Regions from separate parts of the Ferrimonas sp. SCSIO 43195 genome, predicted to be linked through region 1. Evidence: predicted binding sites of a transcription regulator. Region 1 holds the regulator's gene; each other region holds the start of a gene.
What was found. Region 1 encodes sigma-54, which starts transcription at its own class of promoters, with help from an activator protein. Its sites were predicted from a motif close to GTTGGCACGNNNNTNGNNT; they were not measured.

Region 1 (5,628 bases):
ATCATGACCTTGATGCCGGTCATCCGCCGCCTCGGTATTCCGGTGATCGCCATGACAGGCAAGCCCGACTCCAGCATGGCCAAACTGGCTCAGGTTCACCTCAACATCAAAGTCACCAAGGAAGCCTGCCCCCTGGGGCTGGCTCCCACCTCCTCCACCACCGCCACTCTGGTGATGGGCGATGCCCTGGCCGTCGCCCTGCTGCAGGCCAAAGGCTTTACCGCCGACGACTTCGCCCTGTCTCACCCCGGCGGCGCCCTGGGTCGCAAGCTGCTGCTTCGGGTCGATGAGCTGACCCACACCGGCACTCAACTGCCGGCGGTGTCGGAAACTGTTACCATCTCCGAAGCCCTGCTGGAGGTTTCCGCCAAAGGGCTGGGGATGACCTGTGTCCTCGACGGCAATGGCCACCTCAGCGGCATCTTTACCGATGGCGACCTGCGCCGGGTCCTGGATGCCCGCATCGACATTCACGCCACCGCCATCGGCGAAGTGATGACTCGCAACCCCATCACCCTGGCCGACAACCTGCTCGCTGCCGAGGCCTTAAAGCTGATGGAAGAGAAGAAAATCAATGGCCTGGTGCGCGTCTCCCCGCAAGGGCAACCTCTGGGTGCCCTCAACATGATGGATATGCTTAAGGCAGGAGTGCTGTAATGAATCACATCGAAACCCTCTACGGTCCTGTCAGCCAACAGGCGTTTGAACTGGCGAAAGGGATCCGGCTGCTGGTCTGTGACGTTGACGGCGTATTTTCCGATGGCCGCATCTATCTGGGCAACAATGGCGAGGAGCTGAAAGCGTTCCACACCCGAGACGGCTTTGGCATCAAGGCGCTGCAAACCAGTGGCGTCGACGTGGCGATCATCACCGGCCGCAAATCCGACATCGTGCAGCGGCGCATGACCGCCCTTGGGGTAAAACACATCCACCAAGGGGTGGACAACAAGGTCGAAGCTTACGAACAGCTGAAGCGTCAGCTGAACGTCAGCGATGACCAGTGCGCCTACATTGGCGACGACCTGGTGGACACCCCGGTGATGGCCCTGACTGGGTTGTCGGTGGCGGTCAACGACGCGCACCCACTGGTGCGCAAGCAAGCTACACTGACAACGGTAACCCGGGGCGGCTTCGGCGCCGTGCGCGAGCTGTGTGATCTGATCATGGCTGCCCAAGGGACCCTGGAACATGCCCAAGGAATGAGCGTATGAAACGCGAGGCCCTGGCCATCGCCCTGTTGTTCGGTGCCGCGTCGTTTCTGACCTGGCGCTCCATGGTCCTCAAGGACCAACTGACCGACGAGGTGAAGCCAAGCTATCAACCGGACTTTATTGCCGAAAATCTGAAGAGTCGAATCTACTCGGAACAGGGACACCTGAACGCCGAGATCGCCGCCGACGAGATGGAGCATTACCAGTCGCTGGCGTTGACCCGGCTGACCAAGCCCGAATACCTGCTGTACCCACAGGACAGCCAGGGGCAATGGCGCATCCAGGCAAAACAGGGACAGTTAAGTGACGGCCGCCATGTGGTTCTGGAAAATGATGTTATCATCACAGCCATTGAGCCCAATGAACCGCTGAAGACCCTAACCACCAGCTATCTTGAGCTGGATCTGGAAACCATGATCATGACCTCCAACCGCCAGATTCTGGCCACCGGAGAGGACTTTGAGATCAATGCCAAGGGCTTATGGGCCGATTTGAATTTGAACAAGGTAGAACTGAAGAGTCAGGTATATGCCATCTATGAAACCAATTAAACTGCTGCTCACTGCCTTGCTGGTCGTAGCCAGCACCAGCTCCCTCGCCCTGGACAGCGACACCCGCGAAAAGGTGGAGATCAAGGCAGACAAGTCCAATGCCGATCTGCCCAATGGCACCATCGTCTATTCCGGACGGGTGCGCATCTCCCAGGGCACTCTGCTGATCAACGCCGATGAACTGCGGGTAGAAGCCACCGACAACAAAGACGTCAAGGTACTGGTGGCCACCGGCACACCGGCCACCTACCAGCAGATGATGGAAAACGGCAAACTGGCGGAAGCGGAAGCCGGTGAGATTCGTTACAGCCTGCAGGATCGCATCCTGACCCTGAGCCACAACGCCGAAATGCGCCAGTCCGGCAGCCTGGTGAAAGGCGATACCATTCAATACGACCTGAACCAGCAGAAGCTGCTGGCCGAAAGCAGCGGCGACGAGCAGATCACCACCATCTTCCTGCCGGCCGATGCGGATCTTAAGCCGGACCCCAAACCTGAGCCCTCCCCGCAACAGCAACCGACAGACCCTAAGCAAGGTGAGCAGCAACCATGAGTCGTTCAACCCTGACCGCAGACAAGCTGGCCAAGGCCTATAAGGGCCGGGAAGTGGTGAAAAATGTCGGCCTGGAGGTCAGCACCGGCCAGATCGTCGGCCTGCTGGGCCCCAACGGTGCCGGCAAGACCACCACCTTCTACATGGTGGTGGGCCTGGTACAAAACGACCGCGGCCGCATTCAGATCGACGGCGAAGACATCACCCTGCTGCCGATGCACAGCCGCGCCCGCAAAGGCATCGGCTACCTGCCTCAGGAATCGTCGATCTTTCGCAAGCTCTCCGTCTACGACAACCTGATGGCGGTTCTGCAAACCCGCAAAGGGATGAGTACCAGCCAGCGAGTCGAGAAACTGGAGCAGTTGCTGGAGGAGTTCAACATCACTCACATCCGCGACAGCCTCGGTATGAGCCTGTCCGGCGGCGAACGGCGCCGGGTGGAGATCGCCCGCGCCCTGGCGGCGGACCCCAAGTTCATTCTCCTCGACGAACCCTTTGCCGGCGTGGATCCCATCTCGGTGATCGACATTAAGAAGATCATCCAACACCTGCGAGACCGGGGCCTGGGCGTGCTGATTACCGACCACAACGTGCGTGAGACCCTGGATGTGTGTGAACACGCCTACATCGTCAGTCACGGTGAGTTGATCGCTCAGGGTGAGCCAGCCGCCATCCTGGAGAACAAGCTGGTGCGCTCGGTATACTTGGGCGATCAGTTCAAGCTATAGTAATTGGTAGGCAGGGCAACCTGGATGTCACTACACAAAAACAAGGATAAGGACGGGTTGTTGTAAATGAAAACTTCTCTTCAGCTGAAACTGGGGCAACAACTCACCATGACCCCGCAGCTGCAGCAGGCCATTCGGCTGTTGCAGTTGTCGACCCTGGATTTACAGCAAGAGATCCAGGAGGCGCTGGACTCCAACCCGCTGTTGGAAGCCGACGAAGAGTTTCTGGCGGCTCCCGCCAACGTGGATGCCCCCGAAGCCAGCGACAGCGGCAATGAGCTGGACGTGGCCCCAGAGCCCGCCAGCCTCGACACCAGCGAAGCCCTGTCCCAGACTGACATGCCCGACGACCTGCAGGTCGACACCTCCTGGGACGAGTACTACACCTCGGCCCCCACCTCCAGCAGCAGCGGCAGTCGCGAAGACGACATGCCGTTCCAGGGCAGCACCTCGGACTCGTTGCAGGACCACCTGCTGTGGCAGATGGAACTGACGCCGATGTCGGACACCGACCGCGCCATCGCCATCGCCATCATCGACGCCACCGACGAGCGCGGCTACCTGACTCAAAGCAGCGACGACATTCTCGAAGCCATGGGTGACGACGACGTCGAGCTGGACGAAGTGGAAGCGGTACTCAAGCGGGTACAACGCTTTGATCCCATCGGCGTCTGCGCCCGGGACCTGGGCGAATGCCTGCTGGTACAACTGAGTCAGTTTGACGGCGATACCCCGTGGAAGGCCGAAGCCGAGATGCTGATTCAGGAGCACATGGATCTGCTGGCCAACCGGGATTTTCGCGGCATGATGCGCAAAACCCGCCTCAGCGAAGAGGAGCTGAAGCTGTCGATGGAGCTGATTCAGACCCTGAATCCGCGCCCGGGCAGTGCCCTGATCTCCGATAACGACCAGTACGTCATTCCCGACGTCGCCGTCAGAAAGAAAAAAGGCCGCTGGGTGGTGGAGTTGAACCCGGAGACCATGCCGAAGATTCGCATCAATGAACAGTACGCGGCCCTCAGTCGCCACAGTCGCAATCAGGCCGACAGCCAGTTTGTCCGGGGTCACCTGCAAGAGGCGAAGTGGTTCATCAAAAGCCTCGAAAGCCGCAACGACACCCTGTTGAAGGTGGCTAACTGCATCGTTCAGTTCCAGCAGGGTTTTCTGGAATACGGTGACGAAGCGATGAAACCCATGGTGCTCAATGACGTCGCCGAAGCGGTCGACATGCACGAGTCCACCATCTCTCGGGTGACCACCCAGAAATACATGCATACCCCACGTGGCATCTTCGAATTGAAGTATTTTTTCTCCAGCCACGTCAGCACAGAAAACGGCGGAGAATGCTCCTCCACCGCAATCCGTGCTTTAATTAAAAAATTGGTTGCTGCAGAGAACCCAAGGAAGCCTCTCAGCGACAGTAAGATGGCGGAGCTGCTGGCAGAACAGGGAATCAAGGTCGCACGGCGCACCATCGCCAAATACCGAGAAGCCCTGTCTATTGCTCCCTCAAATCAGAGGAAAAGCCTGTAAACGGCTAACTAAGGAGGAACCCATATGCAGATTAACCTGACCGGCCACCACGTCGAAATCACCACGGCCCTAAGAGACTATGTGCATACCAAGTTCGATAAGTTAGAGCGCCACTTCGACCACATCTCCAACGTGCATGTGGTCCTGAATGTGGAAAAACAGCAGCAAACCGCGGAAGCCAAATTGCACCTGAGCGGCCGGGAGGTCTATGCCACCCACAACCACAGCAATATGTACGCCGCCATCGATGGTCTGATCGACAAACTCGACAGGCAAGTCCTTAAACATAAAGAGAAAATTTCACGTCACTGACCATGGATATTGAGACGATACTCAGCCCGGAGTGTGCCACCATCGCCGCTCCGGGTACCAGCAAGAAACGCGCCCTGGAGCTGATTTCTCAGCTGGCCAGCCAGCGTTACACCGACGTCAACCCGCAGCAGCTGTTTGAAAGCCTGCTGGCCCGGGAAAAGATGGGCAGCACCGGCATTGGCAAAGGCATCGCCCTGCCCCACGGCCGCCTGCCGAACGTGGACCACGCCATCGCCGTATTCGTGAAATGCGACGAGCCGATCCCCTTTGATGCCATCGACGGCAAACCCGTCGATCTGCTGTTTGCCCTGTTTGTCCCCGAAGACAACTGCAAACAGCACCTGTCGACCCTGGCCTCCATGGCCAAGGTGCTGGACAACAAAGACATCTGTCGGTCGCTGCGCAAATCGGCCGATGACCATGAGATCTATCAACTGGTGACCTCGTGAAACTGATTATCCTCTCCGGCCGCTCCGGCGCAGGCAAATCCGTGGCCCTGCGGGTTCTGGAAGACCTGGGCTACTACTGCGTCGATAACCTGCCGGCCAGCATGCTGCCGGCCCTGGTCAATGAAATGGTGGATCGCTGCTCCACACTGGCGGTCAGTCTGGATATTCGCAACCTGCCAGAGCAGGCAGAAAGCATTCCCGATGAACTGAAGCGACTGCCGGACAGCGTCGACTGGCAAATCTATTTTCTGGATGCCTCCGACAGCAGCCTGATTAAGCGCTACAGCGAGA
Region 2 (5,628 bases), 1.1 Mb from region 1:
AGTCTGTCCCAGAGACAGTGATAACACCGCTCCGGCGGTGGAGCGACCGATGCCAGGCAGGGCCATGACTCGTTCGATGTCGGTGGGGAACTGGCCCTGATGCTCTGTCAGCATTTGCTTGGCGGCGGCGTGCAGGTTGCGGGCGCGGGCGTAATACCCCAGCCCGGTCCAGTGATGCAGCACATCGTCCACCGGTGCTTGAGCCAGAGACTCGATGTCCGGAAAGCGCTGCATGAATCTCAGGAAGTACGGGATCACTGTGGTGACCTGAGTTTGTTGCAACATAATCTCTGAGATCCATACTCTGTATGGGCTTTTTTGCTGCTGCCAGGGCAGCGTTTTACGCCCGGCGAGCTGGTACCACTCAATCACCCTTTCAGAAAATGGTTTCATGCTCGCTTCCATCGATTATCTACCTAAATTACAATTGCCGCTTTTCGGCGTCACAGTGTAACGCCTGAGGCATACCGCGAGAAGGTTGAGATGACTGAAGTGCAAAAGCCAGAGCTGCCCGAGGGCAAGCATCACCGCCGTGTGCGGTCTTATGTAAAACGGGAAGGGCGGATGACCAAAGGTCAGGCCCGGGCGATGGAAATTTACTGGCCTACCATGGGGTTAGAGCATGGTAACGGCTTGGTTGACTTGGCCGAAGAGTTCGGCCGGGATGCCCCGGTGGTGCTGGAAATTGGCTTCGGCATGGGCAAGTCGCTGGTGGAAATGGCGGCGGCCGAACCGGATAAAGATTTTATCGGTATTGAGGTGCACGGACCCGGAGTCGGTGCTTGTCTGATGGCGGCCGAGGAGCAGGAGGTCAAAAACCTGCGGGTGTTTGAGCATGACGCTGTCGAAATTCTGGCCGATTGCATTAAAGATGAGTCATTGGATCGGGTGCAATTGTACTTCCCTGATCCGTGGCACAAAAAGCGCCACCACAAACGTCGTATTGTGCAGCCTGAGTTTATTGAAACCGTGCGCCGTAAATTGAAAGTCGGCGGCGTGTTCCATATGGCCACAGACTGGGAGCACTACTCTGAGCATATGCTGGAAGAGATGAATGAAGCGCCCGGATTTACCAACACCGCCGCCGACGGGACCTTTGTGCCTCGTCCGGATTTTCGACCATTAACCAAATTTGAAGCCCGTGGCCAGCGCCTGGGCCATGGAGTTTGGGATTTGATTTTCGCCCGTAGCGAGTAGGAGAGACACCGATGACCATGATTCCAACAGCCAAGAACCGTAGCCGTCGTTTGCGCAAGAAGATGCGTATCGATGAGTTTCAGGAACTGGGCTTTGATTTGAGCTGGCGTTTCAATGATGACGTCAGCGAAGAGCAGATTGATGCTTTGGTCGACCAGTTGATCGCCGAAGTGATCGAACCGCAAGCGCTGGGTTTCTCCGGTGGCGGCCATAAAGAGTGGGATGGCATTATCTGCACCCAGAAGTTGGGTAAGTGCACCGAGGCCCATCGCCAGGCCATTGAAGCTTTTTTTGCCGATAAGCCAGTCAGCGACGTGAAAACCTCCGAGTTGTACGACATCTGGTGGGGATAGTGCCTGACAAGGCGTTGTTGCAGAGCATCCACGCCGAAGCCCTGCCCTTAATCGGGCAGGGTCATGTCGCCAACTACATTCCGGCGTTGGCCGGGGTGTCGGCCAACCGCCTCGGCATTGCCATATGCAGGGCCGATGGTGGGGTGATCGGAGCCGGTGATTACCTGGAACCGTTTTCCATTCAGAGCATCTCCAAGGTGTTTTCTCTGGTGCAGGCGATGACCCTGTACGAAGAGCAGGATATGTGGAGCCGGGTAGGCAAAGAGCCCTCGGGTAATCCGTTTAATTCGTTAGTTCAGCTTGAGTTTGAGCACGGTATTCCCCGAAACCCCTTTATCAATGCCGGCGCCCTGGTGGTAGCGGACATGTTGCAGGGACGATTGTCGGCACCTAAGCATCGAATGTTGGAGTTGGTGCGTGAGTTGTCGGGAAACCCCAATATCTATTCCGATAAGGTGGTGGCGAAATCCGAGTATGAACACTCGGCCCGTAATGCCGCCATCTGTTATTTGATGAAGTCTTTTGGCAACTTCGAAAACGACGTCGATGACGTGATGAAGAGCTACTTCAATCACTGCGCCATTCGCATGAGTTGTGCCGATTTAGCCCGGGCCTTTTTCTTTCTGGCCAACAAAGGGGTCAGCCTGGATGGGAGACGCTTGATCGGTGAGCGCCATAGCCGCCAGATTAACGCCTTGCTGGCCACCAGTGGTCTCTATGACGGTGCCGGAGAGTTTGCTTACCGGGTGGGAATGCCGGGTAAAAGCGGCGTTGGCGGTGGCATCGTGGCGGTGATCCCCGGTGAGATGAGCGTCTGTGTCTGGTCTCCTGAGCTGGATGAATCCGGTAACTCTCTGGCGGGCACCCGCATGCTGGAGTTAATGGCCAAGCGGCTCGAACGGTCAATCTTCTAACTGCCTAACGGGTGGTTATTTCGACCAAATTGTGGTTATTTCTCCACTTTTCTTCATTGATAGTTATTTTAACCGTTTGAATTAAAAGGGTTAATATCTTTGGCCCGATTCTGGCATCGCATTTCTCAGTTCACACTTATGGAGCAGAGCGATGACATTTTCGGGCCAGGTTGGCGTTGTACTTCTTTCTTCTACCTTGTTTTGTGCCGCGGCCAACGCCAGCGAGTGCAACTTCTCTTTTAATCACGACCTGATAGTCAGTGACAGCGTGCTCGAATTGCAGGAGCAGGGCAAAACCCTGTATCGCTTTGAAGACGGTGAGTTAGTCATCGATGGCAAGGTACAGGATCTGGACGGCGATCAGCGTCGGGCCTTGTCACAGTTTCAGCAGGCCTATTATCGGCAGATGCCAGCCACCATGGAGTTGGTGGATGAGGCGCTGAGGATGGCCGGTGTGGCACTGGACACCATTTCGGTGCAGTTGCAGGAGATGGGCATCGACGCCGCCAGCTTGCAGGGGATGATGGATACCATTGCCGAGTCAGTGAATCAAAAGGTGGCACGGGAAGACGGTTCCTATCGAGTGGTGTCCGGTGACTTTGATCAGTTTGGCGACCAATTCGATCAGCAGTTTGAGCAGCAACTGGAGCAGGCGATCACCCAGTCCATGGGCAGTCTGATGATGACTCTGGGAGCGGAAATGATGAACGGTGACAGTGGCAGTTTCGAACAGAAGATGGAGGAGTTTGGTCAGCGTATGGAGCGCATGGGTGAAGAGATCGAGCAGCAGTTTCAAGGACAGGAACAGCATTTTGAAGCCTGGGCCGAACGGGTCTGCACTCAATGGCAGCAACTGGATGAGATGGAAGATCAACTGATGGAACAGGTGCCGCAGTTGCAGAAATACGACCAGCTTAAGATCGAGGGTCAATCCCTGGCGTCAACGTGGTTCTGATGGGCAAATAATCTCCCTTGTTGCGGCATGCCTGGCATTGCCGCTTTTTTTTTGTCGGCTAAAAGGGTTCAATGTACGGGTTAACCGGAGAGTGTCATGCGAGAGTTGTTAGAACCCATAGTGATTTACACCCATGTTGTCCGAGCCCAGGGATTTTCTGCGGCGGCGCGACGGTTGGGCATTTCCAAATCCAAAGTCAGCAGCCAGGTAAGCTTGTTGGAACAGCAGATGGGCGTGCAGTTGGTGCAGCGTACCACCCGCTCCCTGAGCCTGACCGAAGCTGGCGAGACTCTGTATCGTCATGGTGAGTCGATTATCCGTGAAGTGGACTCGGCGGTGGCCAACGTCCAGAGTCTGCACCATGAGATTCGTGGCGTGCTTAGAGTCGGCATAACCCAGGCCTTTGGTGCCATGCACCTGATGCCGTTGATACCGGACTTTATGTCCCGCTACCCCAACCTGGAGCTGGAAATCAGTTTCCTGGATCACAAGGTAGACGTGGTCAACGAGGGGCTGGATTTGTTGCTGACCATGTCGGAACAGTTGCCGTTGGGGATGGTGGCCCGGCCGCTGATGGATTGCCGATTTGTGCTGGTGGCGTCGCCAGACTACCTGGCAAAGCATGGCGTGCCTCGGACTCCCGACGATTTAGTTCAGCATAACTGCTTGGTTTATAAGAGTGAGTGGTACGAGCATGCGGTCTGGGAGTTTAAGCGTGGCAGTGATGAGAAGAAGATCCCGGTGAAGGGCAATTACCGGGTGGATGACGCACCGGCCTTGAAAGAGGTGGCTAAGAAGGGGCTGGGCATCGTCTACCTGTCTACTTATCTGCTGGAAAACGAGCTTCAGGAGGGCGACTTGATTCCGATTCTGACCGAATGGAGTCTGACTCACCCGCTGGCGCTGCAGGCGGTTTACCCGAGACGGCAGAACCTGGCTCCGAAAGTGCGGGCGTTTACTGACTTTGTGAAGGAGAGTTTAGGGGAGGTACCGCCCTGGGATCGAAAATTGGCGCTGTTATTGTAGCTATTTCTGGAAACATTGTTCTTAGGGTAAAACAATGGCGTGATCCCGGTCGTCCAAGTGGCGTAACCTGTTGATTTTAAACTCATGTAGATTCGACTTTAACTCAATTTGATGCGGGGTTGTTGCCTTGATGTTGGTTCATTAACATTGGTTGGCTTGCCAATTGTTCTGATATGAATACAATGCTTCACATCAGCCGAGATTGAAGCTTGTTGAAATTGACCCCTTCGATAAGCCAGCCGTTCAGTTTCGCTGTTGTGATGGAGAGTGACCTCGCGGTTCACCATCACAGGATTATTGAAATCCATCATCTGGAATTTTGGCCCCGGTCGGATCCGGGGCATTTTTCAGCGGCAGGATTACCCTCTGTACCCTACATAATAAAAAGCTCAAAAGCTTTAAGAGTGGTAGCCGGGCGATGGGCAGCGTCAAAAAACAAAAAAATAGCCCAATATAATAAAAAGAGATGGGAGAGCCGAAAGGCTCTCCCTTTTTCTTTGCCTGTCTGTTGGTAAACGGCGGCAGTCGTATCCAATATCCCGCCGTTCTATTGTTTGCTGTACGAAACAACCAAGCCAGTATTGGCCGTTGCAGTGACTAGCTGGCCTGATTTTTTACCCACGCCTGCACCTGTTGCTGCAGCACATTCAGGGGAACCGGGCCGTTGGCCAGAATCACATCATGAAAGCCTCGCAGGTCGAACTTGTCGCCCAGCTGTTGTTGGGCGTCGGAGCGTAATTGCAGAATCTTCAACATGCCAATTTTGTAGGCCGTGGCTTGAGAAGGCATAACGATGTAGCGCTCGATGGCTTTGACTACGTCGCCTTGTGGGTTGGGGGTGTTGTCGGCCAGGTAGTCGATGGCCTGCTGCCGAGTCCAGCGTTGGTCGTGAATGCCGGTGTCCACGACCAGCCGACAGGCGCGCCATAACTCCATGGCCAAGCGACCGAAATCCGAGTAGGGGTCCTGATAGAATCCCATCTCTTTAGGCAGGTATTCGGAGTACAGGCCCCAGCCTTCGATGTAGGCGGTGTAGCTGCCAAAGCGGCGAAACTTCGGCAGGGCTTGCAACTCCTGGGCGATGGCGATCTGCATGTGGTGGCCGGGGATGCCTTCATGGAAGGCCAGAGCCTCGAGTTGGTAGGTGGGCATGTCCGCCATCTGGTGCAGATTGGCGTAGAAG
Region 3 (5,628 bases), 940 kb from region 1:
TCGATACCCAGCTGGGCCAGTTGCCCCTGTGCGCCCTGCCGGGCGTCTTCAGCCAGGGCGAACTGGACGCCGGTACCGAACTGCTGCTTCAGCACCTGCCACCGCTAACCGGCCGAGTGCTGGACTTTGGTTGTGGCGCCGGCGTGATCGGCGCCCTGATTAAACAGCGTGCGCCACAGACAAAGGTGGAGATGGTGGACATCAACGCCTTTGCCCTGGTCTGCACCCAGGCCACTCTGGCCGCCAGCAACCTGGAAGCCAAGGTCTACCCGTCCGACGGTTTCAGCGACATCGATGGTGAATTCGACCTGATTGTGTCCAACCCGCCGTTCCACCACGCCGGCAAACAGACCTTCGCCACCGCCGAGCATTTCATTGCCCACGCCCGTCGCCACCTGAAGCCCGGCGGCCAACTGGTGTTTGTCGCCAATCATCATCTGCCCTATGGCGATGCGCTGCAGGCGGCCTTTGGCCGGGTCAACATCATTGCCCAGGACAAAAAGTTCAAAATCTACGCGGATCGCAGAGTTTAAGCTTAAATTTTGGCCGAACGGAAAATGATTTGAATATTGCTGTTGACGGCCAACGGAATCTCTCTATAATGCGCCCCCGTACCAATGAGTAAATGCAGAGCAGATGTGGCGGAATTGGTAGACGCGCTAGCTTCAGGTGCTAGTGTCCGCAAGGACGTGAGAGTTCAAGTCTCTCCATCTGCACCACTCATTGATGTCACGATGCAGAAGTGGCGGAATTGGTAGACGCGCTAGCTTCAGGTGCTAGTGTCCGCAAGGACGTGAGAGTTCAAGTCTCTCTTTCTGCACCACTCTTTTTTGAGTGGTTGATAGGCCCACCGAAGTCTTAATTCGGTATCGCAACCGGTGAGAGTTCAGCTATGATCTCTGACAGCGAGCAAAAAATGTAATACGCAGATGTGGCGGAATTGGTAGACGCGCTAGCTTCAGGTGCTAGTGTCCGCAAGGACGTGAGAGTTCAAGTCTCTCCATCTGCACCAAATTTCGAAGCCCTGACCTTTTGGTCGGGGCTTTTTGCTATTCCCGTTTTAATTCAATCCGGTATACTCCCTAGACTCGCCAAATAATCATAAGTACCGGCGCGATGATAGCAACCGATTTACTCTATTTTGATCATGAGCATCAACTGCTGTGCGTGGACTTGATTCCCGAACGTCACGCGCTGGTTGAATTGCATGAACTGCAGCAGCTGCACCTCTCATCCCAGTACCGCGAATTCGCGTTTCTGGATCACGACGTGCGCAAAGCCCTGCAGCTGCTCAAGCATCAGGCCAAAGGCGCCAACAAGGGCCAGTCGCAGCGAATCCCCATCGCCCAACAGATTGACGGCAGCTGTCAGCTGAGCCTGTCCACCGACAAGATGCAGGTCACCGCCACCCTCACCTGCCCTCAGGGCGGCAGCAAAATCGGCTTCGCCGAACTGGTACAGGAACTGCAGCGCCTGGCAATCAAAAACGGTCTTCTGAGCAACAACATCAATGCGCTGCTGGCCAAAGCCGAGCACGGCACCCCGGGCGAGAGCATCAGTGCCACCATTGCCAAGGGCAAACCGCCGGTTCACGGCAAAGACGCCAAACTGGAGCGGCTGGTCAAGCTGTCACGGGAACGGCTGCTCAAACCCAAAGTGCTCGACAACGGCAAGGTCAACATGCGCGATCTGGGCGAGATCATCACCGTCAGCAACGGCGATGAAGTGATGCGCAAACACGAACCCCGCCCGGGCATTGACGGCTACAACGTCATCGGCGAAGTACTCAAAGCCAAACCCGGCAAAGACCGTAAACTCAAAGCCGGCAAAGGCACCATCGCCGCCCAGCAGGATCACAACCTGCTGCTGGCCACCACCGACGGCCAGCCCAAAGAAACCAAAGACGGGTTGGAGATTGTCGAAGTACTGACCCTGAAAAACGTCGACGTCGGCACCGGCCATATCCAATACCATGGCGCCATCGTCATTCAGGGCAACATCGAAGAAGACATGGAAGTGACCGCCGGTGGCGACATTACCGTCAATGGCTTTGTCGACAACGCCACCCTCAAAGCCGGTGGCGACATCATCGTCGCCAAAGGGGTCATCGGCCGTCAGCGCCCGGATGAGTCCCTGACCACCACCCTGGAAGCCCAAGGGCAGATTCACGTCAGCTTCGCCCAGTACGCCACCCTGAAATCGGCCGGCGACATCCACGTCCAGACCCAGCTGATTCATTGCCACACCCACTGTGGTGACAACCTCACCGTCGGCGTGGCCAATGGCAAGAAAGGGGATCTGGTGGGCGGGCGCGCCGTGGTGATTCACTCCCTCAGTAGCATCAACCTCGGCTCCCGGGCCGCCACTCAGAGCAGCGTTCGCGCCGGTGCCGGCATCACCCGCCTGCGCCACGCCGCCAAAGAGTATCAGCAACGCGAACAGGCACTGCTGGCCCAGAGTTACAAGCTCAGGCAGGCGATCAACAAGGCCACCATGGCCAACGACAAGAGCGACGAAGAGCGCAAAAAACTGGTGGAGCAGTTTACCCTGGCCCAGCAGCAAAACAGCGCCAAACTCAGCGAAGCCCAACTGCTGCTGGCGGAAACCGAGGAGCGCATCGAGTCATTTTTCTCCCGGGTCAGCATCAGTGCCAGCCACAGCCTGTTCCCGCAAGTGGAGATGGAGATCGGCCTGCAGAGCCTGACCACCGATCGGGAGTACGGCCCCTCTAAGGTCAGCAACGATGGCAACCATCTGAAAATCGACGCCATTACCAGCTAGCCAAGAAGCTAGGCCTCAGTTCCGGTGTGACGGTTTTCAGCTGGCACCGGAATTGCTTTACACTGGTATCGATCCACTCCGCCAAAATTTCGACACAAGGACCCTGACATGGGAAGCCGCAACACCCTGCTTCACTCGCCAACCCGATTCGCCTCGAGCCACACCCTGGCCTTATGGCTGCTGATCACCAGTTGCGCCCTGTTGTGGTTACCCCTGAACCTGGCCCAGTCGCTGTTTCTGCAACAGTGGATAAGCAGCTACGCCTCCTGGATTGGCCTGACCGCCGTCGCCAGTGGTGCCTACCTGGCCACCCTGGGACTGCGACTGGTGTTCGGTCAGGTGCTCAACCAGCGCTATCAGGGACAGATTCGACAGAAAGTGGCGGAGAAGATCCTCACCCTGGACAACACCGAACGGGCCATCCTGCGTGAGTTCGTCCTGCAAGGAAAAGGCAGCATTGCCATGCCGCTGAACCATCACGGCGTCAACGAGTTGATCGAATCTGGCATTCTCACCCGGGCGGGTGCAGTAGAAGAGTACGCCATCGAAGGACCGGTGGCTCCGCTGAAGATCACCGCGGCGGCACGCACCAAGTTGACCCGCAAAGTACTGCGGCTACCGGAAGGGCAGTTGAGCGACCAGCAGCGGGAACGGCTGCTGGCCAGTCGACCGGAATTTGCGGCGAACCTCAATCGCAGTGGCCGCCACGCCGCTTAAAAGGCTGCGGCCAGTTCATGCTCCTGTTCCAGCGCCAATAGCTGCTCTTCCACCGCCTTGATGACCCGCTCTCGGGACTCGCTGGTCAAGCCGACCCGCCAGTTCAAGGTGTTGGTGATCAGAGCCAGACTCTGATACAGCTTCGCCATCTCATCAAAATTCAGATTCTTGGCGATCATTGGATTGTTGATCATGGTGGTCGCACCGCGCTGACAGGCCACCATGGTGGCATGGGCCACCTCGATTTCCGAATCGTCGGACACCAGTTGCCCTTCGATTCGCGCCGCTTCCACTACTCGTTTCGCCGTCGAGCACGCTTGCTCAACGAACATCTGCATCTCCTGCAGCCGATAGTCACTGACCTTATCGACAATGCCGTGCGCCCCAGCCAGCGCATTGAACCCCAGGGTCCAGCTGGTTTGTTTGACGGCCATGGCACCGTACAGGTGCATCGCCAGCCAACGCTCGGCATGGTTGAGGTCGGCACTCATCAGCTCGGGCTGACGCTCTGTTAACAACTCAACGTGCTTGGCGAAGATCGCCACCAGCAAATCTTCTTTGCAGTTGAAATGTTTGTACAGAGTGCCGGCACTGCATCCCGCGCGGGGTGCCAATTCGGAGAAACGAAATGAAACAATGCCCTGTTCTTTAACCAGGCTTTCTCCCAATCTCAGCAGTGCCTGGTCCCGTTGCCGGAAACGCGCATGCACAGGCGAAGCCCAATGGCTCGAGTTAAGCCCTGACTTGGCTTCCTGCTCCATATACTAGAACTCCTTAATTTTTGAATCTAAAGCAACTGTACGCCTCTAAACTGAAACCGAATGTTAGCTACACCACGTTTAATGAAAGCCAGTAACGAAAATTTTGAAGGCCCGCACATTCAATAACAACAATTCGCCCTCAACGACAAAATGAAACCGCCGAAGGGCAACCGACTCAGCCCCGCCATCCGCCGCCTGGCGCCGCTTTGCGGGCCCGAAACGGGGCCACGTCACATCGCACTCAGACACCGGCATGCGGTCGATCCCAGTCTGCGACCGCCGGCCAGGGGCCTGCCACTGCGGTGGCCGAGAGACGGTGAAAATAGGAAATAACCGCAGTCATTAACAATTTTTCCCGTTTCTTAACCAAGAGCAAAACTAATTATCTGCAATTATCAAATGACAACCAATTTGTTTTTTTCGGCCAGATTCAGGCGCTCGCTTTTATTCTCACAATGATTAATTACTGTATTACGAGGATAATTCGACAACTTGTCCAGTGTCGCTGGCAATAATATATCGGCGGCAGTGCCCGCTCCTCCGCCGCCCTCGCCCGCCCCGACAAATCGTGACCAAATTGTGATAAATCCGTGAAACCTTGTTGAGATCCCCCTCCTAGACTGGAGTGAACCTTAACCCAGGAGACGGAAAACCATGACCCTCAAACCCCTCGCATTGGCCGCCCTGCTGGCCGTACCGGCCGCCGGCGCCCAGACCGTCAACGTTGAAATCACCAACCTGACTCAGGGCATCTACTTTACCCCACTGCTCGTCAGTGCCCACGACGCCCAATACCACCTGTTTCAATCCGGTACCGACGCCTCTGCCGAGTTGACTGCCATGGCCGAGGGCGGGGACATTGCCGGACTGGTGACCCTGGCCGACAGCATCGGCGCCGTTTCCGCCGCCAACCCGGCTCAGGGCCTGCTGGCGCCGGCGGCCAGCACCAATGCCAGCCTGGAGGTGGACAGCGGCATGGTGCTGTCGGTCACCGCCATGATCCTGCCCAGCAACGACGGCTTTGTCGGCCTGGACAGCTGGCCGATTCCCTCCGAGCCCGGCACCTACACCATCAACCTCAACGCCTACGATGCCGGTACCGAAGCCAATGACGAGGTGCTGGTCGCCGGCGCCGGTGGCGCACCCGGCACACCAGGAATGCCCGCCATTCCCGGCACCAATGGCGGCAGCGGCGCCAGCGGCGTCACCACCGAAGAACCCAACACCAAGGTGCACATTCACCGCGGCAACCTCGGTGACAGCAATGCCAGTGGTGGCATCAGTGACGTCGACAGCCGCATTCATCGCTGGCTGAACCCCGTCGCCCGCATCACTGTCACCGTACAGTAAGGAGGTCGGCATGAATCGC

Region 2: the regulator sigma-54 is predicted to act here: its motif matches at 2,563-2,581, upstream of J8Z22_RS03220 (DUF2884 family protein).
Region 3: the regulator sigma-54 is predicted to act here: its motif matches at 2,821-2,839, upstream of J8Z22_RS02405 (superinfection exclusion B family protein).

What each region holds. Positions count from the first base shown of each region.
Region 1 covers NZ_CP072679.1:4,342,081-4,347,708, forward strand. Annotated here, with positions in the region: gene J8Z22_RS20055 (KpsF/GutQ family sugar-phosphate isomerase) at 1-657, shown strand, start outside; gene kdsC (3-deoxy-manno-octulosonate-8-phosphatase KdsC) at 657-1,211, shown strand; gene lptC (LPS export ABC transporter periplasmic protein LptC) at 1,208-1,762, shown strand; gene lptA (lipopolysaccharide transport periplasmic protein LptA) at 1,749-2,315, shown strand; gene lptB (LPS export ABC transporter ATP-binding protein) at 2,312-3,043, shown strand; gene J8Z22_RS20080 (RNA polymerase factor sigma-54) at 3,110-4,576, shown strand; gene hpf (ribosome hibernation promoting factor) at 4,601-4,888, shown strand; gene ptsN (PTS IIA-like nitrogen regulatory protein PtsN) at 4,891-5,337, shown strand; gene rapZ (RNase adapter RapZ) at 5,334-5,628, shown strand, end outside.
Region 2 covers NZ_CP072679.1:670,494-676,121, forward strand. Annotated here, with positions in the region: gene mutY (A/G-specific adenine glycosylase) at 1-393, opposite strand, end outside; gene trmB (tRNA (guanosine(46)-N7)-methyltransferase TrmB) at 484-1,197, shown strand; gene J8Z22_RS03210 (YggL family protein) at 1,209-1,550, shown strand; gene glsB (glutaminase B) at 1,550-2,464, shown strand; gene J8Z22_RS03220 (DUF2884 family protein) at 2,616-3,419, shown strand; partial or broken gene J8Z22_RS22190 (LysR family transcriptional regulator) at 3,516-3,647, shown strand; gene J8Z22_RS03225 (substrate binding domain-containing protein) at 3,840-4,445, shown strand; gene J8Z22_RS03230 (DUF885 family protein) at 5,043-5,628, opposite strand, start outside.
Region 3 covers NZ_CP072679.1:490,549-496,176, reverse strand. Annotated here, with positions in the region: gene J8Z22_RS02430 (methyltransferase) at 1-533, shown strand, start outside; tRNA gene J8Z22_RS02425 (tRNA-Leu) at 633-719, shown strand; tRNA gene J8Z22_RS02420 (tRNA-Leu) at 737-823, shown strand; tRNA gene J8Z22_RS02415 (tRNA-Leu) at 926-1,012, shown strand; gene J8Z22_RS02410 (DUF342 domain-containing protein) at 1,117-2,781, shown strand; gene J8Z22_RS02405 (superinfection exclusion B family protein) at 2,890-3,498, shown strand; gene J8Z22_RS02400 (TetR/AcrR family transcriptional regulator) at 3,495-4,259, opposite strand; gene J8Z22_RS02395 (spondin domain-containing protein) at 4,914-5,609, shown strand; gene J8Z22_RS02390 (spondin domain-containing protein) at 5,620-5,628, shown strand, end outside.